One region of the Virgibacillus salidurans genome, then DNA from elsewhere that is predicted to be linked to it. Evidence: riboswitches for the same ligand, from Rfam matches in the RefSeq annotation. Region 1 holds a riboswitch; each other region holds the start of a gene.
The links. A riboswitch is a leader RNA that binds a small molecule or an ion and turns the genes downstream of it on or off. The one in region 1 is predicted to bind thiamine pyrophosphate.
Positions count from the first base shown of each region.

Region 2: linked by a shared signal. The riboswitch ahead of thiW (energy coupling factor transporter S component ThiW) and the one ahead of KFZ58_RS16505 (ABC transporter substrate-binding protein) in region 1 are both predicted to bind thiamine pyrophosphate.
Region 3: linked by a shared signal. The riboswitch ahead of thiT (energy-coupled thiamine transporter ThiT) and the one ahead of KFZ58_RS16505 (ABC transporter substrate-binding protein) in region 1 are both predicted to bind thiamine pyrophosphate.
Region 4: linked by a shared signal. The riboswitch ahead of thiW (energy coupling factor transporter S component ThiW) and the one ahead of KFZ58_RS16505 (ABC transporter substrate-binding protein) in region 1 are both predicted to bind thiamine pyrophosphate.

Region 1 is NZ_CP074373.1:3,308,071-3,313,528, reverse strand. Features, by position in the region: gene KFZ58_RS16525 (hypothetical protein) at 1-71, opposite strand, end outside; gene KFZ58_RS16520 (ABC transporter ATP-binding protein) at 176-907, opposite strand; gene KFZ58_RS16515 (ABC transporter permease) at 922-1,665, opposite strand; gene KFZ58_RS16510 (thiamine-binding protein) at 1,662-1,952, opposite strand; gene KFZ58_RS16505 (ABC transporter substrate-binding protein) at 1,960-2,961, opposite strand; TPP riboswitch at 3,036-3,146, opposite strand; gene KFZ58_RS16500 (glycosyltransferase family 4 protein) at 3,345-4,421, shown strand; gene KFZ58_RS16495 (dipeptidase) at 4,630-5,458, opposite strand, start outside.
Region 2 is NZ_CP074373.1:417,027-422,484, forward strand. Features, by position in the region: gene thiE (thiamine phosphate synthase) at 1-486, opposite strand, end outside; gene thiM (hydroxyethylthiazole kinase) at 490-1,260, opposite strand; gene thiD (bifunctional hydroxymethylpyrimidine kinase/phosphomethylpyrimidine kinase) at 1,257-2,063, opposite strand; gene thiW (energy coupling factor transporter S component ThiW) at 2,119-2,604, opposite strand; TPP riboswitch at 2,685-2,802, opposite strand; gene KFZ58_RS02295 (alcohol dehydrogenase catalytic domain-containing protein) at 2,865-3,998, opposite strand; gene KFZ58_RS02300 (aminoglycoside phosphotransferase family protein) at 4,216-4,779, shown strand; gene KFZ58_RS02305 (hypothetical protein) at 4,842-5,054, shown strand.
Region 3 is NZ_CP074373.1:1,529,896-1,535,353, reverse strand. Features, by position in the region: gene KFZ58_RS07915 (Glu/Leu/Phe/Val family dehydrogenase) at 1-486, opposite strand, end outside; partial or broken gene KFZ58_RS07910 (hypothetical protein) at 603-2,023, opposite strand; gene KFZ58_RS07905 (YflT domain-containing protein) at 2,164-2,514, shown strand; gene KFZ58_RS19165 (hypothetical protein) at 2,549-2,680, opposite strand; partial or broken gene thiT (energy-coupled thiamine transporter ThiT) at 2,755-3,326, opposite strand; TPP riboswitch at 3,431-3,532, opposite strand; partial or broken gene KFZ58_RS07895 (M3 family oligoendopeptidase) at 3,605-5,388, opposite strand.
Region 4 is NZ_CP074373.1:239,724-245,181, reverse strand. Features, by position in the region: partial or broken gene KFZ58_RS01370 (Lin0512 family protein) at 1-253, opposite strand, end outside; gene thiM (hydroxyethylthiazole kinase) at 418-1,197, opposite strand; gene thiW (energy coupling factor transporter S component ThiW) at 1,400-1,879, opposite strand; TPP riboswitch at 2,022-2,133, opposite strand; gene KFZ58_RS01355 (solute symporter family protein) at 2,246-3,790, opposite strand; gene KFZ58_RS01350 (DUF485 domain-containing protein) at 3,787-4,134, opposite strand; gene KFZ58_RS01345 (LytR/AlgR family response regulator transcription factor) at 4,334-5,092, opposite strand; gene KFZ58_RS01340 (LytS/YhcK type 5TM receptor domain-containing protein) at 5,192-5,458, opposite strand, start outside.

The sequences.
Region 1 (5,458 bases):
ATATTCACTTTAAAAAGAACTAAGATCGGAATAACAGCCAACACCGCCGCAGCAACAAAAATATACGCCATCATCACACCTCCTCAGGTCTTATCTGATTATTATTAAAAAACCATAATCATTTTACCACATGTAACAGTGACAGGCACGCCCCGGATTTTGTCGAATCATGTCATCAAGCTTGTACTGTCTCCATTACGTATTTTTTCCATTCTAGAAATTCGGAGGTGAGTAAAATGTCTTCATTTCTCGGTCTGGAAAAGGGGATGATGATCTCTTTTTTTACATGCGCCGGATTAGTAGAAAGGATAATGATTTTATCTGACAAAAACAATGCTTCTTCAATGTTATGTGTCACAAATAGAACAGATTGCTGGTCTTCCTCCCAAATATAGAGCAGCCATTTTTGCATATCCAGACGTGTAAACTCGTCCAGCGCAGAGAAAGGCTCATCCAAGCACATGAAAGATTGTGGACTTAAGAGAGCCCGAATAAAGGCGACGCGCTGCTTCATGCCACCGGATAGTTCGTGTGGGTAGGCAAGAGCAACGTCGCCAAGTCCTGCTTTTTCTAGCATCTTCATTGCGCGGTCTTTTTCTTTTATGCCCTGCAGCTCCTGGCCAAGCAATACGTTTTGCATGACCGAGCGCCATGGGAAGAGGGAGGCTTGCTGTGGCATATAGCCAATATGGCCGCTCCTCCTTGTAATCTCTTTTTCATTCATAAATATTTCACCACTGTCAGGTGCAAATAACCCACCAATTAAGTTGAATAATGTACTTTTGCCACTCCCGGAAGGCCCAATCAATGAGACGAATTCACCATCTTGAACATCGAATGAAATGCTATCCAGTATTTGTTTATCTCCAAAGGATTTGCTGATATTCCGTAATGCGAGCTTCATCATTGTTCTCCTTTCTTTTACCACCGTATCAATCTTCGCTCCAGCAAGGTAATCAGACCAATAACTGTTAGGCTAAGCAGCATAACAACAATAATTGCAACGAATACACGTGGTGTCTGATAAGATGAAGAAGCGAGTGTCATAAACACACCAATTCCTTCTTGAGCTCCCAGCCATTCAGCGATAACTGCAGCCATCACGCTGTAAGTTCCCGCTATTTTCAAACCGGAAAAAATCGCAGGCAACGCATGAGGCAACTCCAGTTTCCAAAACAATTGTAATTTGCTGGCACCCATCATTTTCATGTAGTAGGTCAACTCCCGGTTGGTTTGCTGAAATCCACCTAAGGCAGATACTGCAATCGGGAAAAAACATCCGATTGTAATGACAATCAATTTTGGCAAGGAACCAAATCCAAACCAAATGACAAGCAATGGTGCAAGTACAATAACGGGCAGGTTTTGCGAGAGAATTAAAAACGGATAAAATGTCTCCCGCATGCGTGGCGACAGATGCAAGAGCGTGGCACTCAACAAGCCGACCGACGTCCCGATGATAAATCCTGTAATGGATAACTGTGTTGTTGCCAGAAGATGTGTCAGGAAGCCAGGAAACACATCTATCCCTTCACGAACAATATCTGTTGGGGCAGGGAGTAACCATGTTTCAATCGAAAAAACCTGTGTTGCCAGCTGCCATAAACCAATCAGGATAAAGATGGCAGCAACCGGCCGCCATCCTATCTGCAATAATTTTTTCATTGGTATTTCTCCGTTAACGCATCCATAGCAATCCCTGCCGGCTGATGGAGTATCTTCACCTGTGAGATGACATTGCCCGCCCCCATTGCAATCATTTTGTCATTCATTTTCTTAATCACTTGCAGCAATTCGGATAGTTCACCTTCCATCGTTGTTTCAAGCGGATGAACGTGATACGTTACATTTGCATCATCGATCACAGCAATTGCCGCGTCTACATAAGAATAGGCGTTTTCACCCGCCTCTACTTTCGGGATAATTTGAATACTTATGATTGAATTCGCCACCTGAAAATCACTCCTCACTTGGTAAAAATTCATTTGTAAATGCTTGGTCCACCTCAAGTTCGTTCTCAATTATTCCATTTTCGAACATCCAATTAGTAAAACTCTCCCATCTTTCATGTTCTTGAATACCCCAACGCTTTGCATCATCCTGGTATCTTGGTGATATCCACTCCTGACTTGCCCTCACCAAATCCGGATCCAGCTCCTGCTCACTATCTATTAAAATAGAAGCGGCGTCTTCCGGGTTTTCGATTGCAAATTCATAGCCTTTTGCTGCTGCATGTACAAATGCTTCAACTGTTTCTGAATCGGTTTCAATCATTTCTTCACTTGTTGCTAGAATCGGCGTATAGTAATCGAGCTCCTCGGAAAAATCAGTAAGATATACCATATTTAATGGTTCGTCTCTTAATTCGGCTTCAACACCTGTCCAGCCGTAATAAACAAGCGAGAAGTCGACATCACGCTCAACCGCTGTGAAAAAGTCGGCGTCACCAATAGGCAGGAATTCGACCTCATCAATATTCGCATTATTTTCTTCCATGATGGTTTGCATCATAGCTTGTTCCAGCGTGCTGCCGGTTCCACCATATATTTTTCCTTCAAAATCCGTTGGTTCTGTAATGTTTTTGTCTACAGGTGACGCATAGCCAGCCGTATTATGCTGCAGGACCGCTGCAATCGAAACGAGCGGAAGCCCCTCCACGCGAGCCTGCGTTAGTCCTTCCTGATAACTAACACCAAAATCTGCCTGTCCTGAAGCGAGTAATTGATTTGCGCCAGCTTCCCCTGGTAACATAATTTCGACATCAAGCCCTTCCTCTTCAAAATAACCATTTTCCTTTGCGACATATATTCCGGTATGATTTGTATTCGGCGTCCAGTCCAGGACAAAGGAAACCGGTGTTAGGTCATTTTCACCCCCTTCTGTAGCTGCTTCATCCTGCCCACACCCTACTGTAAAAAATAGAACGATAGATAAAAATAACAAAAAGTATGTTCTACTCATTTTTCTCCTCCTTTAAAATAAAAAATGCGCTAAAGGTTAGCCCTTTAGCGCATAGGATAAACATTCATCATGTTTTAAAATATGACTATGTTCCCTCCGCTGGTACCAACCAGATCAGGTTCCAAGGGTCAGTATCATACGGATACAATCTCAGCCAGCTTAAACCAGCCCCCCCACATTAAAATATAAAATTTTCAGGAATCGAATACAAAAACAGTATGCCACAGAATAACCCAAGATGTAAAGCCCGAACAGTGACAGGCACGCCCCGAAATTTGTCGAATCATGTTACGTTTGCATATGTAGTAATGTATTCGATATAATCAAAGGCAGACGATACGCTACCTCAGATGAATAGAAATCATGAATTTTAGGAGATTCCTATGTATAATTATGTCGATTTATTTATCGCATTTATGATTGCACTTGTTGCGACTTTTTTAGTAACCTATCCCGTGAAAAAATTGGCGATTAAGATAGGGACGGTTGATCTGCCAAATAGAAGGAAAATACATACGCAAATAACACCGAGACTTGGTGGAATAGCCATCTTTATTGGTGCTTTTTTTGGTGCGCTTTACCTGCAGCCGACTCACGAGCACCTGCCGGAAATTTTACTTGGAGCGATTGTCATCGTCCTAACTGGTGCACTCGATGACCGCTTCAGCATCAGACCTGTTATCAAGCTTACGGGACAACTTATTGCAGCGTCATTTCTTATTTCGTCGGGACTTATCATTGAACGCGTAACCCTGCCAATCATCGGCATGGTAGATCTTGGCTTTTTCAGTGTGTTTATCACAGTGCTCTGGGTTGTTGGCATCACCAACGCGATCAATCTAATCGATGGGCTGGATGGCCTTGCTACAGGGGTGGCGACAATTGCCCTGACAAGTATATTCATCATGGCACTAATTGACGTGCAAATCATCGTCGCATATTTATGTATTGTATTGATCGGTGCCAATCTCGGATTTCTGTATCACAATTTTTATCCTGCAAAAATATATATGGGTGATACAGGTTCCAATTTTCTCGGCTACATGATCGCAGTAGTTTCCATGCTCGGGTTGTTTAAAAATATCGCGTTATTCGGTTTCATCATCCCTGTTGTGGTGTTAGCGGTGCCGATATTTGATACATTGTTAGCCATTGTCCGAAGAGCCTACAATAAGGAAAACATCATGATGCCGGATAACAAGCATCTCCATTATCAGCTGATTGCCGGAGGATACAGTCACCGGAAAACAGTCATGATTATGTACGCGTTCAGTGCCTTATTCGGTGCACTGGCCATCCTGTTTTCTTTTGCATCCATCTCAACGGCATTTATTGTCACGTTTTTTGTACTCGCGCTCCTACATATTTTTGCAGAATTGTCAGGAGTCGTCATGGGAGGAAGGCGACCTGTTGTGGACAGGCTAAGAAGATTACTTAGAAAAATGGAGAGGAATAGATGAGGATTCTCTGCTTAGGTAGGGGATCCTTTTTTTGGTTTGGGATGGGAATATTGTTATGAGTTTAGGTTATGCTAAACTGAAGTTTTCACGTGATGCTAAATTCTCTTTCTATGTTGTCTCTTATAAGCATTCTTTGTGAAAGTACCCTCCATAGCCATTCATATGGCAGAAAAAGGGCGGGTCCCCGCTCCCGCCCGATTAAACTAACTTACGAGAGTACCTCCCGATAAACCCGCAGCATATTCTCACCATAAATTTTCAAAATATCATCCTTTTCAAAACCGCGCTCCAGCAGTGACTCTGTTAAATCCTCAAGCGCTCCGTGATTGCGGACAACATCAAATGCGGTGCGATTTTTTACATATTTATTTAGCATGTCACATAAATCCAGGCCAATCCCAATATGATCGATGCCAACAATAGAAACCATATGTTCGATATGATCCACCAAAGTTTCGATCGTGGCATCTTTGGGTGGCTTGGATGCAATTTTGCTAACTGCATTAATTCCGGCAACCCCGCCTGAGGTCGCAATTTCTCGTAGCTGTTCATCTGTTAAGTTCCTTGGCGTGTTGGCGATCACCCGCGTATTAGAATGAGAAGCGATTACTGGTTGATGTGAATCCCTGATAATATCTGAAAATCCCTGATCATTAATGTGTGTGACATCCATTATCATGCCTAATTTTTCTGCTTCCTCAATCACAGCAAGTCCAAAATCGGACAAACCGCCAGTCATTTGGTGCTCAGCGAAGTCAAATGCACATCCATCACCGGCAGCATTTCTTCTGCTCCATGTAAGCCCGATCATCCGGACTCCAAGTTCATAAAACACACGTAAAAGTGTTATATCTGTCCCCAGGGGTTCAACGCCTTCAAAGGAGAGCATAATCCCCACTTTTCCGCTGTCTTTCGCCTGCATGATATCCTGGATGTTTTTGCAAAGCATTATCTTATCCGGAGACTCCTCGATCTCCGTATACAGACAGCTTACTTGGTTCAATGCCTTACGAAGCGCCATTTCCGGCAAATCACCA
Region 2 (5,458 bases), 940 kb from region 1:
TGGGAATTGCTCGCGTAATGCAGTAATCCATTCCTGACCAACAGCTTTCTTTGCATCAGCCTTTGAGCTTGTTGTAAAAACTGGACCGGCACCAACGTAATCGACTAAAGAGATCGGGCTACTGGTAACTTCATGTGAATTTGATACGGAAAGGCCGATGATTTTATCAGGGAAAAGCGCACGGATCATTTTTACCGATTGGTCGTTCTGGCCAACATGAATCCCGTCAGCATCTAAGGTTTTACCTAATTCAACATCATCATTCACGATGAAGGGAATCTGGTGCTCCCGGCAAATTTCACGCAATTGGTTTCCTAATTCCAGTTTTGCAATACCAGTCAATGAACCTTCACCCTTTTCACGGAATTGAAAGGCCGTTATTCCAGCTTTTGCAGCAGATTCCAGTATTTCTGCAGGATCATAATCACAATTTTGACTACCCATGATAAAATATTTACGTAAGCTTTGCTGTAATATAAATGACATTGGTTATCTCCTTTCAAGCGTTCCAGGCCCAAGTGAAAGTGCATCAATGAAGCGGGGCAAAAAGGTTCCAGATCCTCTCACTTCGTCATGTGAAGCGGCGTATTCAGCTGCTAACCCATAAAAATCGACTGCCGTTAAAACCTGTTCCTCGATCCGTTCGTCCGTTGTCAAACAGGCTGTTAAAATAGATCCCAATAAACAACCAGCGCCTGTTATTTTTTCTAAAAGTGGGTCACCAGTTTCATTGGAGATAACATCATTTCCAGTACAAATAATGTCTGTTTCTCCGGTTACGACAGCTGCCGTTTCATAGACTTCTGCAACCTTAACAGCAATTTCTTCAGCATTTCCATCCCCAACTGATTCAACACCTCTTGTTTCCCAGGGGATTTGTACAAGTTGGGCCATTTCACCTGCGTTTCCTTTGATTACGGTTGGCTTTACTTCTTCTAGGATTCTCTTAACGGCGGATTGGCGAAAAGAGGTGGCTGCAACTCCTACCGGGTCGAGTACTACTGGAATACCTTTTTCGCTTGCAGCTTTTCCAGCGAGAATCATTGCTGAAAGCTCAACGGATGTAAGTGTGCCAATATTAAGGAGAACCCCGTCGGCAGCAGAAGCCATTTCAGCAGCTTCTTCTTCTGCTTTTGCCATAACTGGTGCTCCACCAAAGGATAATAGACCGTTCGCTGTAAAATTCATGACAACCTGATTTGTCAGATGATGAATCAATGGACTATTTTCCCGTACCTCTTGAATAATGTTTGGATTCATTGTTTCACCGCCTCCTCTCTTGTTGCCCAATGATTGGTAGGACCGCTTCCGGAACCAAGTTCAAAGGAATGCTTAATTGCAGCTGTTACAAAATGTTTTGCTTTTTGAACAGCTTTCTGCAGTGGTATACCTTGACTTAAATAGGCTGTAATGGCAGCGGAATAGCTGCACCCTGTTCCATGTGTATTTTTTGTATCAATTCGATCAGCCGTAAAGGTGCTTATCGTCATGCCGTCATATAAAAAATCCACAGCTTTGCCAGACATATGGCCACCTTTAACAAGAGCTGCATCAGCACCGAAATCCTCAACAATTTTTTCCGCAGCCTGCTTCATGTCATCGGTTGTCTCAATTTTATCCCCGGTAATAAATTCAGCTTCCGGAATATTTGGTGTAACTAACGTTGTTAATGGCAAGAGGTTCTCACGTAAAAAATGACGCGAATCCTGATCGATCAGGGAGTCTCCACTTGTAGCAACCATAACCGGATCCATGACATAGAATGCATCCAGGTCTGAAACACGTTTTGCGATCACTTTCATCATGTCCTTATTTGCAATCATTCCTGTTTTAAATGCGTGAACCGGAATATCGGAAATCACGGAATCCAGCTGTTGTTCGATCATTTCAACGGGAAGATGGTGAACACGTTGGACGCCGGTTGTGTTTTGAGCAACAACAGAGGTAATTACAGACATGCCATAGCTTTTTAATTCCTGAAATGTTTTTAAGTCTGCTTGAATACCTGCCCCACCACTTGGATCTGTGCCAGCAATCGTAAATGCAGTTGGAATTTGTGTCATTTATAAATCCTCCTCTAATAGGTTTGAAAGTCTTAAAGCATAGTAGTTTCCTAGACTATATACGCACTAATTTTTCATAGTTTATCTTTGAAACAATAAACCAGCCAATCATTGCTCCAGTAATACTGCTCACTAGAAATGAAGGAACAAAGAATAATGCACCGACAGAACTTCCTATGAGAAGTTGAGCAAAAGGTACAGCAAATAGTGCACCAATGATCCCACTGCCAAATGCCTCACCAACTGTTGCCAACGCTCTTTTACCGAATTTTTGATAGAGATAACCGGCTAAAAAGGCTCCAACCATGCCGCCGGGGAATGCGAGTAATGTCCCGAGCCCCAGCATGTTCCTGAGCAGGCTGATCATAAAGGCGATAGCCACAGCCGGACCCGGGCCAAGTATGATGGCAGCCATGACGTTAATAGCATGCTGGACAGGGTATGCTCTTGCAACACCTGCGGGGAACCATAATAATTGTGCGGTAATGACTCCGATTGCTACGAAAACGGCCATCGTTGTCAGTAAGCGTGTTCGATTCATTAATTACCTCCTCTCAAGGGAGAGACCAAAAAAGCCAGATCCCGTGGGGGACCTGGCTTCGAATTTGAAGATAGATTAGACATTTCGTCTGACTACTTCCCTCCGCTGGTATGATCCAGATCAGGTCCGTAAGAGTCAGAAAGCTCACACGTGCTTTCCTCTCAGCCCACGTATTTTTGGGCACCCCTAGTAGTTACTATTTATTTGATTGTTCATTCATTTTCAGTTTAGCAAATAAATCTACATTTGTCATGGAATAGTTATGGCTTAAATATAACTTTAATACTTCCATCTTCTTTCTTATCAAAAATATCATAAACCTTCGATGCTTTGTCTAAGCCTACTCGATGTGTGATAATATCTGTTGGGTCGAATTGTTTGTTCTCAATCATTTCGTAAAGTTTTGGCATGATATTAATTACCGGTGCTTGTCCCATCTTTAAAGATACGTTACGTGTAAAGAAGTCTGCGAGTGGAAAATTATTTGCATCGCTTCCATACACTCCTGTTAATTGAACCGTACCGAATTTCCGTACAGCTTGTGAAGCGGTAATGATCGGGCTAATTGTTCCAAATTGATTGTCCATTTCAGACCCGAACTCTGTTTTAGGCGGTACGGTTCCGTCCATTCCAACACAATCAATGACAACATCAGCCCCACCTTTTGTATCTTCATGTAAAAGCTGTCCGATTTTTTCATATTCTTTAAAACTGTACGTTTCCACATTATTTGTTTTCTTCGCATGTTCTAATCGATGCTCTATCTGATCTACAGCAATTACTCTCTTTGCTCCTTTTAGCCATGCGAATTTCTGTGTCATCAACCCAATTGGTCCGCAACCTAAGATTATTACTGTGTCATTTTCTTTCACTCCACTATGCTCCACACTCCAATAGGAAGTAGGAATGACATCGGATAACAATAATACTTGCTCATCTTCCAGTTCACTTGACTCTGGTATTTTAAAAGATGAGAAGTCTGCATAGGGCACACGTAAATATTCTGCCTGACCGCCGGGATGATTCCCAAAGTCCTCGCCAAATCCAAACAAACCACCAGGTTCTCCGTGAGGGTTCGAGTTATCACATTGACTTTCCATTTGGTTATTACAGAAGAAGCAATCTCCACATCCAATGTTAAAAGGGATGACTACTCGGTCTCCCTTTTTCAAGTTTTTTACATTTGGACCGACTTCTTCAACAATTCCCATTGGCTCATGCCCAACAACATAATCATTTGCCGGAACGATCCCACCCTTATATAGGTGAAGATCTGATCCGCAAATTCCACTAGCGGTAATCCGGACAATCATGTCATCATTTTCTTGGATAGTTGGATCGTCGACTCTTTTCGTCTCCATTGCCTCTTTACCTTGAAATGTTACTGCCTGCATATTTTCACCATCCTTTAAATAGTTGGTTATAAAGCATATTTCCTTAATTGGGTGAATTTAAACGCAGGGGTTTTTGGCGATTTACTTAGAAGTATTATATAATCAGTCAAAAAAGATTAGAGTATGAAGGGGAGAAATAAAAAATATGTGGTGTTCCAGTAGTTTTAATGACAAAGCTTGAGGGAAGTGTTGAATTAAAGCCAAGGGGTATGCATGAATGGTTAGCTGGTCTTGCAGGTGTACTTGTAAAATTCATGCTGTTGAAGTCAGTGATTTTCCATGGATTTATTTTTCCTATAATGACATTTCAAAGGTTGAGATCCCGGAATGGTCTAGTGTTCCAGATGTATGGGAAAAGGCAATAGCTATTGCAAAAGGACCGCGCCCTAATGCTAAAAATAACTTCATCCATCGAGATTATTATCCTGCAAATGTGATGTGGCGTGATGGCGCAGTCAGTGGTGTCGTGGACTTTGTGAATGCCTGCCAAGGGCCATCAGGGATTGATATTGGACATTGCAGAGTAAACCTGGCGATGTTGTACGATGTTAAAACCGCTGATGGATTTTTAGATGCATATAATCGACTTGCCGGAAAAGCATTTACCTATGACCTCTATTGGGATCTTATTTCATTAATGGACATGCTTTCTGAAGAATATCCAAAAGTATACCCGGGCTGGAAGGAATTTGGTGTTATAGGATTAACGGATAAAATGATGGAGGAACGGTTGGATCAGTATGTCGTGCACTTGATGAGGGCGGTGAGTGAAAGTAAATAGATTTATATTTTTGATAGTTTTTTATATGTATCGTGGTATAATATTAGGAAAGGAGGGTGGATGTGCAGGAGAAATTAAATACTATTTTAGAACATTTGGAAATCCTACAACAAGGTCAAGTTCGATTTGAGGAAAACTTGAATACCTTTGGCAAGAGGCTGGATCGAGTTGAGCAAAATTTAAATACCTTTGGAGAGAAACTTGGTCAAGTAGAAAAAGTTAATAAATTCTTGCTGTTAATCAAACTCGTATGGAAGAAAGACAAATTCGCCTAGAAGTGAATCAAAAATCATTTGCAACCAGTCAGGCTCGTTTAGAAGAGAAGTTTGATAATTTTACGGTTGAAACGAGAAGTCATTTTAAACATGTTCAGTCATAATTGGATCGACCTACAAGTTAACTCTACATTTGAACCCCAAGTAATACATCTTTCACAGTAATCTTCAGAGAAAACAAGCATCATATCTCAACCTCCTAAGAAATTATATTTCCTGAAAAAATATTGTGGAGTATAAAAAGGTTAGCTGGACACTCTAGTAGAACGTCCAGCTAACCTTTGCTTCATTATGGAGCATATCGGGCTCGAACCGATGACCTCTTGGCTGCCAGCCAAGCGCTCTCCCGAACTGGATGGTTTCACTACAATAATAAAAATGAGGCTCTACAACCTTTTTCGAAT
Region 3 (5,458 bases), 1.8 Mb from region 1:
GCTGGTTCCAACGTCAGGTGCAGGGATGTCCTTTTCCGGTCCAAGAATATCACTGAAATATTGCACATACTTTTTACTAATTAAATGAAGTTCCTTCGTTTCATAATCTCTGGGATTAATAACAACTCCGCCTTTCCCACCACCAAAAGGAATATCATGCAAAGCACTTTTTAATGTCATAAGCGATGATAATTCAACTACTTCATCTTCATTTATAGCTTCATGAAAACGAATCCCACCTTTATACGGGCCCATAATATTATTATGCTGCACCCGAAAAGCCGGAATTCGCACAACTTTTCCGTTTTCCAAAGGCACTCTCAAAAAAGATTTATGCACATGATTTGGGGTGGACAAAATAGAAACGAGTGAACTAAAAGCTTTTTCCCTTGTTGCACTATGTAAATCCGGTAGGAATGTTTCATCATCCAATAATGCGTTTAATGACGCTTCGACAATTGTTTTTGTCCCCGATATATCTGCCATGTAAAGTCCTCCTCGTAAAGTCAATTCTTATTATTTCCAACGTAGTACATTTTAACCAAATTGTAACAAAAGTAAAAGCCCAAACCAATGTAGGCGGTTTAGGCGCGCGTAGTTCGTTAAAAAATAATTACAGCAAGAATTGTTGACAGGAATAAGCCGAGAATAACCGGGAAAAAGTTTTTACGAACAAGAGCCATCACAGAAACACCGCAAAATCCGGCAATTGCAATGAGTGACGACCATGCGACAAGCGTTCCTCCACCAGTCCATATCGATCCCATTTGCCCTATAGCTGCAAGTGTAGCAGCATCAATTGAACTTGTTTCGAGTGAGGCAGCCAGGGCACCGGTGAGCGGCAATCCGGAGAATCCTGAGCCATCAAGACCAGTAATTATTCCAATGATCAATACACTAAAAGCAGCGAGTAGGGCACTTTCAGGTAGAAATGCTTGTGTAGATTGTACAAGATCAAACAGCAATGCCGGAGGATTTTCATCTAGGCCCAAAATACTTCCGGAAAAATCCGCACTTCCCAGGAAGAAAAAACCTGCAATTGGAATAACCGGACCCATTGCTTTAAAAGCAAATACAAATCCATCTGTGATATGGTTCGAGATATAATCCAATGCATGCTCACGTCCAAAAGCGACAGTGGATAATAACAATAGAATTACAGCAACTCCACCAATAAAAGCTGCTCCATCGCCACCTTCAAGTCCACTCATTCTGCCGGATATAAGCTTTTCGTAAACCATGTAAACCACAACGCCCACGAGAACTAATGGGACCAGAACAGCAAATAACTTACTCCACATCGTTAAATGCAAGGACTGTGGTTTATTTGTTGATGCTGTTGTCGACTGTAATTTCTCAAGATCAATGTCATTTAATTTATCCTCTTTGGAACGGATTGATTTTCGATAGAGAAAATATGCCAAAAGGATCGCAGTCCCCCAGCTATTAAAGATAGCACTAACGCTTTATCGGCAACCAAAGCAGTGTCAATGCCAGCAGAAGTAGCTGATAGACTAGGTGCTACTTGCACAATATAATCAGAGGAAAGAGCCATTCCCTGACCGGAAATAGCAATCGCAACTGCAGCTGTCATTACAGGCAACCCTGCCCTTACTGCAGCAGGAACAAGTAAAGCGCAAATTAAAGGAACAGCGGGTGTCGGCCAGAAGAAAAGCGAAATAACATACGTCACGCCAACAAGAACAAAATAAGAAACATGCCCATTAATCATCATCTTCTGGATGGGCTGAATCATTTTCCGGTCTGCACCAAGATCACGTAAGGAATGCAGAAGCGCCAACATAAAAGTAATGATTAAAAATATGCTGAAAAGCTCCTGAGCGGCTACAAGATTCGCATTAAAAATGGCTGTAAATCCTTCAATGATACTTCCTTTGTATACCCAAGCAATTACAAATGTCCCTAACAGTGAAGGGAGTACAACACCTCTTCGAAAAATCATTGTTCCTATAATCGCAAGTGTAAATAAACCATACAACCAGTGAGCAATAGTCAGCTCCATATACGCTTCCTCCCATGATGAATAGTTCTATAGCCTATGCATGGAAGAAGAAAAGCGCGACAAACAAAAGGGAGCTTAACATGTTTTAGTTAAATGATAGATGGGAATGTTAATTATATAAAGCGAAGGAGGAGTTAAATATGAAACCATTCATTAAAGGATATTTCAATGATGAACACTTAAAAACAGATGTAAGTATATTAAAAGATAAAGGCATAGATAAAGATGATGTTTATATTCTATCACATGATGATGATAGAACAGATCGCGTTGCAGGCGGTGCTGATGCAAATACAATTGGTTTAAGCGAAATGGACTTCAAGGAAGCAGTTGGAAATATGTTCAACAGTAAAGGCGATGAATTAAGAACAAAACTTGAAGAAATGGGCTTCACCCAAGCAGAAGCAGAAAACCATGAAGAAGAAATGGACGAAGGCAAGATTTTCTTGATCGTAACCAACAATGAGAATGTAGGTAGCTACCTATTTTAAGATAGATAGGACAACCCAGTTTGCGGTTGTCCTTTTAATTTTCATTTTGCGGAACACAGTCTTCGCATAAAAGTTGCCCATCTTCATGTACCCCAGCAAAAAATCCGTCTTCACAATATACATTTTTCCCGCATGTTTGGCACGGACCAATTAATTCATGCATCATTTATCTCCACCTTTATATATAAAGGTAACCTCTAACTTGGAGGTTACCTTAACGCGAGCGAATAATCAATATTTTTATGCCGCCTTTAGTAATGTCTTTGGCTGCTTATGGAATAGAAAGAACACAATTGCGGTACACAATATAAATGAAGGAAGCATGTAGGATATATTGTAAACGAGTGAATAGATCCAGACAGGCTGCCCCTCAATCGCAGACTCAAAGAACACAATACCGGCAAAATAATGTGCGATAAAACGTAGACTTGATGCCAAGAGCACGCCTAACGTGATATAAGAAAGATAAGCTTTTGTTCTACCATCTTTAACCGCTTGCTGAACTTGACTGGCAAAAACACCTGCAAAGCCAAGGACCGTAAAGGCAAGCCCGTATTCAATCAGCCCTTGCAGCGGGTGCAGGATGTAAGCTGTACCTACAGCAACCTGCAAGATCCCCATAAAAACCCGGACACGAGTCCTCCTTTTAGTCCCCAGCGGAATGCGACAATAAAAATTGGTATCATCGCAAATGAAATGGAGCCACCCATCGCCCATATTTTAAAGGATAGGCCCGGGATAATATCCAGAAGCAATGCGAGTGACGTGAAAATCGCGACCTCAATTAGAAATAATATCTTGTTGGAACTCAAACGTTACTACCTCCCCTTTTTAAAGCAATTTCAAATCACACAAAAAAAGCAATGCCAAGGGGAAGACTTCCTGATGGAGGAATCTGCTCACATTACTTTTTATTCCATCAAAAAACCACCATCCCTACGCTAGTACTAACTAACAGGTTCGAAGGGTAAGAACAAAATCGTTCACTCTCAGCCAAATGGCTCCCCCTGTAGGCTTTTCATTCACTTTCTTTGTTATCATCATTGTACCTTATCTATCAGACTATGACAATGGATACTCAGCTTTTTAGTTATAGTTCCATAAATTCTTCTACATCATTGATACATAATTGAATAGCATTCTCCCAGAAATCCGGTTTCGTTAAATCTACATTCAGATGTTTTTCTGCCAAATCTTCCACGTTCATGCTGCCTGTATCACACAATAATGCGATATAATCATCTTCAAAGCTGCCGCCTTTTTCCTTCGCATGCGCATAGATACCAAGGCTGAATAAATAACCAAACGTATAAGGGAAATTATAAAACGGTACTCCTGTAATATGGAAATGTAATTTCGAAGCCCAAAAGTTTGGATCATAGTCTGTAACTGCATCATTGTATGCTTCTTTCTGAGCCCCAACCATTAACTCATTTAATCGGTTAACAGAGACCATCCCCTGTTTACGTTCTTCATAATAGCGATTTTCGAAAATAAACCGTGCATGGATATTCATGAAAAATGCCACACTCCGTTTAATTTTATCTTCCAACAACGCCTTTTTCTCGTCACTATTTTTTGCATTTTTAACAGATGCATCAGCTACAATCATTTCTGCAAATGTTGAAGCAGTTTCAGCAACATTCATCGCATATCCTTGATTTAATCCATTAACATCATTCATAACATGTTGATGATACGCATGTCCAAGTTCATGGGCCAAAGTCGCGATATTGGACGGAGTACCGGAATACGTCATGAAAATCCGTGTTTGTTCACTGTCCGGAAAACTTGTACAAAATCCTCCCGGGCGCTTTCCTGGCCGGTCTTCTGCTTCAATCCACCGTTTGTCAAATGCCATTTGTGCGAAATCGGCCATCTTCGGGCTGAATTCACGAAAATGGTCAATAATAAATTCTGCCCCTTCTGTATAACTCGATTGTTTAACTGAATCTGTCAAAGGTGCTCCAACATCGTACATACTTAATTTTTCTAATCCTAATAGTTCCGCTTTCTTCTTTAGATAATCAACAAAATGACTTTTGTTGTTTGTGATAGCAGTCCACATCGTATCAAGAGTTTCTTTCTTCATTCGGTTAATGGCTAATGGTTCTTTTAACACACTTTCCCAGTTACGGTGTTTATATTTCTGTAGACGGAACCCAGCCAAATGATTCAGTGTCTGGGCAAATAAATCAGCCTGACTGCTCCACGCTTTATCCAATTGTTCGGATACATGTTTACGTACAGATCTTGCCGGGTTGCTTAATTTATTGGAAGCCTGTCCGACAGAATAAGATTTAACCTCCCCATCCTCTTCAATCTCAACACTCATATTTCCGACTATTGTTCCATACATCTGATTCCACGCATGATAGCCGTCAACCGCCAAATCATTCATTAATACTTCTTCTTTTACAGATAATTGCTTTTTCGCTTGTTCTCTACTTTCATTTAATATAAAAGAAAGTTCCACTAGCTCCGGCTGGGTCAGCAGTTCTTCCCATGTTCCATCATTAATTGCAGCTAAATTTTGATTAAAATTTGTTCGGATCCCGCTCATTTCAGCCTTTAGAACATTACGCTGTCCTTCTAAAAGATTTGCTTTTTCATCCTTCACATCCTGTGCAGTTAAACAGCTGACAAAAGCAGAAGCTTCACGTAATTTTTTCATCGCACTTTCAAGCTGCTGAACAATGACAAGCAGATCCTGATTATTTTCTTTTCCTGATGCTGGGGTATAATTATTTACAGTAGCTGCAAGCTTTTCCATATCATTTCTTATGTTATTGACATATGTATGAAATTCCTCAGACTCGCTGCCCCAGGAAAAATAACATCCAGATCCCATGTTGGACTATACGTTTGTTGCATCAAACCACTCCCTTAATAAAGAATGTCTATCAACCTATCTTCTCATTATAGCGAAAAATAAAAATATTTT
Region 4 (5,458 bases), 760 kb from region 1:
ACCTCAACCGAGACACGGCCATATGGAACCATACTCTTAATTTTGTCGTGTTCTAATTGATCCAAATCTTGAGGAATCGCTAGTTTTATATTTATCTTCATATTATTTATGCGCCATCAGGCAGCATACTGCGAATACCGAGCATTGAATTATAATGAATAGCGTCCTTTACAGCACGACACGCTGCCACATTGACATCTTGTCCATGTACATCGAGACCAGTACCGGTTTCTATAAAAAGAATTTTTTCCATAATGAAATTCCTCCATTAACTATAATAATTGTTATGTCCTTGCGTTAGCCAGCTGTTCCATCGGGTGACAGAAATCATTCTGTAAGTCGATCAATACGAGGCAGTTTTCTTATCAAGCAATGACTCCTGCATCATTTACACAACTCCTTCACATCGTTGTATACTTATTGTTCCAGGTGTTGATGAGCAGCAATGGTGTCCTCGTTCAAAAAATATAACTGATCCAAAAAAGTCGGAATAAATGAACCTGGTCCTGTCGCTGTTTTCATGGCTAATTCCGCTGCAATTCCATACCCCGTTACTGCTTCAATGCTTGCTTCGTAAATATCTTCTCCAGCTACACCGGCAAATGCACCGATAACAGAGGTGAGCAAGCAGCCACTGGTCGTGATGTTTTGTAGCATGACGTGTCCATTTTTACAAAGGGAAGTTCTTTTTCCATCTGTGACGATATCCGTTTGGCCGGTCGCAATAACGACCGTTTCATACTTTCGCGCCACTTTTTCAGCAATGGAAGGATCATTTTCTTCAAGAGAACTATCCGGACTCGTTGTCTTTTCCAATGATTCGCCTAAAACCGCAATTTCACCGGCATTGGCACAAATAGCAGCTATTTTAATCTCGGACAGAATTTCATGAATCACAGTTGTACGAAAATCAGTCGCACCAATTGCTATGGGGTCTAAAAAAACCGGTACTCCCGCTTCATTTGCAGCTCTTCCTGCTACCATCATTGCTTCTGCCCGGGCTTTGCTTAAAGTTCCTAAATTTAATATAACAGCATCCGCCTTCCTTGCCATTTCGTCTGCTTCTTCTGGCATGTTGGAAATCGAAGGAGAGGTGCCCACAGCTATCAATCCATTTGCTATAAAATTGGAACCTACTTCGCTCATAATATTATAGATCAGCGGTGATTTTTTTCTTGTTTTCATCAGGTATTGCATGATAAGACCCCTTTCTTTTAAAATTGAATAAGAAAACTTAATTATGGGAAGAATTGCTCCTACTGACCACTCGTTAAACCAAAATTGAGAATTCCTGCTCCTCCTGTTAGATACGTTCCGGTAATCGTTAATGCATCGTATTTTTGTCATTTTATCAATCCTTTTCCATGACATGCGAGGGAAGCGATTAAAATAATGTTTCTTAAATGTGATGTTTGCTTATTTTTTTAACTCTTGCAACAATCATCCACCCTATTAATGAACCTGTTATACTACTAACCAAAAATGACGGCATGAAAAAAAGGGCTCCAACTGAACTTCCCATTAGCAGCTTAGCAAAAGGAACGGAAAATAATGAGGAAATGACCCCGGTCCCAATGATTTCTCCAATAACTGCCCACCTGTATTTGCGAAATTTGTTATAAAGATACCCTGAAAGGAAGGCACCGATCATTCCCCCAGGAAAAGCCAATACCGAACTAGTGCCAGTCAAAACACGGAGCAGCCCAATCATAAATGCAACACTTACAGCTGGCTTTGTTCCAAGTATAACAGCTGCCATAACATTGACGGTATGTTGAACTGGATACGCCATCAGTAGACGTGCTGGAAACCAAATAGAGCCAATTGTTCCAATAGCCACAAAAATGGCCATCATGGTCAACATTCGTGTTCGATTCATATATCGTGTTTCCCCTTTTCAAGAAAATGATTAGCTCTTCATATTAATTGTTCTTATTTGTCTCGCAGACCCAATCATTTAGGAAACAGCTAAAAAATAAAGAGCCAAGTCTATAAATAAGACCTGGCTCGAATAATCGATTTTATTTCTTCGACTACTTCCCTCCGCTGGTATTAACCAGATCAGGTCTGTAAGAGTCGGAAAGCTCCACGCTTTCCTCTCAGCCCGCATTTTGGGCACCTCTAGTAGTTACTTTTTATTAACTTATTATTCTCATCCTAACACAAGAAAGGGGTCTGTCAAGTATTTACGGGAACCATTGTTGTTGGAGAACCTCGAGTCTCCTCGGAACAGAGCACCTCCTCCTTAATGACTTGATCCACTGGCTTTATAACCCGTATTCGCCTTCACCTTCACCTCCGCATAGCGTCTCAGATCTTTTTCTTTAGAAAGAATCGTCCCAAGATAACCGCCCAAGAAGCCTATTGGAACGGAAACGAGTGCAGGATTATCCAGCGGGAAGATAGGCTCCCCGGTAAATAATGCCGCTCCCTCGACTGGTGAAAACACACTCGGACTGATAGACACCAGTACCAACGCTGAAATCAATCCGCTTAGCATCGCGGTAACGGCACCTGACGTGTTGAACCGTTTCCAGTAAACCGTGTACAGGATTACCGGCAAATTGGCACTTGCCGCAATACAGAAGGCAAGTGAAACAAGGAACGCCACATTAAGATATTGGGCAAACAGCGCGAGAACAATGGCCAGCACCGATACGATCAGGGAAGCCGTACGAGCTGCAACTACCTGCTCTTTTTCCGACGCTTTTCCTTTTTTGATTATTTGCCCATAAAAGTCATGGGCCAATGCCGAGGCTCCTGAGAGCACAAGGCCCGCGACCACAGCCAGAATCGTGGCAAATGCGACCGCTGATATGAAAGCAAACAGGAGATCTCCGCCAATTGCTTGTGCCAGTAACGGTGCTGCCATATTTCCTGCCGGGTTGGCCTGAAGAATCGCACTTTCCCCGACAAACGCCGCTGCACCAAACCCTAAAAATAAGGTCAATATATAAAAGGCTCCGATCACCCATGTTGCCGTAATGACCGAGCTTCTTGCTGTTTTAGCATCCCTTACCGTGAAAAAGCGCATGAGAATATGCGGTAATCCAGCAGTACCAAGCACAAGTGCCAGCATCAGGGAGATCGTCCCCAGCGAGTCGGTATACTGCAGCCCCGGCTCCAAATAAGCCGCACCATGACTGGTGGCCGTTTTCATATCAGTAAACATTTGTCCAATATTAAAGTTGAACCTGAGCAGAACGAGAAACGACATGATAACCATACCAGCCATTAGAAGCACAGCTTTCACAATCTGCACCCAGCTTGTCGCTGTCATCCCACCAAACAGTACATAAACTGTCATCATGACACCAACAATCAGAACGGCCAGCCAATAATCAATCCCGAATAAAAGCTGAATCAAGGCACCTGCGCCAACGAGCTGGGCGATCATGTAAAACGTGCTGATCGTCACCGTGCTAAATGCAGCTGCTCCCCTCACCTTTCTCGCATCAAAGCGAGAATTGATCATATCTGCAAGCGTGTATTTACCCAGATTCCTTAACGGCTCGGCAACCAGAAACATGACGACCAGGTAGGCAATCAGGAATCCGATCGAGTAAAAGAAGCCGTCAAAACCATAAAGCGCAATTGCCCCGGCAATCCCCAAAAAGGAAGCAGCCGATAAGTAATCTCCCGCAATGGCTAGCCCGTTTTGCATCCCGGTCAGACCGCCGCCTGCGGTATAGAAATCACCGGCTGTCTGGGTCTGTTTCGCAGCAAAATAGGTAATCACTAGCGTCAGAAGGACAATAGCAAGAAAGAGAATAATAACTGTCGGGCTCATTTATCATTACCTCCTTTCTGTATTTTTTCGATGATTTTATCCGCCTGTTTGTCAAACGTATTCGCCTTCTTCACATAAACCATACACAACACCCATGTCATCACAAACTGGGCAAAGGCAAACAGCCACACCCAGGAAATATCTCCGATCGCCGGTGTGTTCAGAAAGGTCGTATACGTTGTCAAAATCGGCAGCAAGAAGTAAAAGATCAGGAAAAAAATCGTCCATGGAACAATAAATTTTTTCTTGTCTTTCATAAATTTTTTAAACGATGGGCTATTAGCAACCTTTACGTAATCAACTTCTTTCTCTTTCTGCTGCTGATATTCTTTTTCTAAAGCCATGTGTATCCTCCTTGTTTTGTCATTGAATATATGCCGAAGCTGAATATTCACATTATTGTCAGCCTGTAATTGAATTTTGCTGCATATACCCTCCTTCAATTTGAAAGCGCTTGCTAAAAGTATAAAGAAGAAGAAAAACGCTGTGGGAAAATCCGTTTCAATGGTAGAAATCCTTGCACGAATGGTCGCCATACCGTTATCAATTGCCGAAAATATTAAATAATTGCTTTCTCGCTGCGCGGCTTACTGGTATCGTAGTCTGGTTTTTGTCCTTCAAAGTCACATTGCTTGTGCCATTAAACCATGGAGTAATTTCCTGCACATGATCCAAATTCACCAGATAGCTCCGGTGTGTCCGGAAAAAGGAGTGCCCTTTTAGTTTGTGTTCCAACTCCTGCAGGGTCATTTTACTTGTAATCACCTGATTCTCTGTATGTATTTCCAGCATTCGTTTAAAAGGGGCAGCATAATAAATCGATTCCGGTGCCACCACCATCATCCGCTCGTCATCATCAATCAGCAGTTTTCCCGGTGTCGGTGTCGTCTGTTGCTGGTAAGCAGCTACTTCTTTTTTGGATCTCAATTGCTCAAGTTTATTGCGTGCCCGCTGCATTGCTGTTTGAAAGCGCTCCGCATCATACGGCTTCAATATATAGTCGACCGCTTCGATTTCAAAGGCTGTCACCGCATATTCCTCGTAAGCGGTGGTGAATATAAACAGCGGTGGGGCCAGGTAAGCAAGCTCGGTAATCTTTTTCGCTGCCTCCACCCCATGCATCCCCGGCATATGAACATCTAAAAATACCACCTCCGGTTCATGCTCCACGTATAATTCGATTAACTGCTCTCCTGTCACTGCACTTGGACAGGCAATCACATCCGGTTCGTCTTTCAGTAAATACGTCAGTTCCTCCCTTGCCAGCTCCTCATCCTCACAGACCATGACATGAATACTCATTGCAATACCTTCTCCCTTTTTTCTGCTTTGTAGAAAAAATAAAAAACTAAATTGTAACTTCTTGTCAGCAGAGGACTCGATCAACTCCAGCACCAACGGCTAGTATGCTTCCGTTTTTGTTTCAATCTGAAAACTCACTTCACTACCACCCTCCGGCAGATTTCTTGCCACGAGACGCGCATCTTCCCCAAGCAGGCTGATCAGACGCTGGTTAACATTGTATAAACCTGTTCCACTGTTTTTCTTTTCCATCCGTACTACCTGGCCGGCCTCTCTAACAATATCCTCCGGAAAACCAATACCATTATCGCGAACGCTGACATGGACATGACCGGCAACTTTCACGATGCGGACCTCAATTTCCCC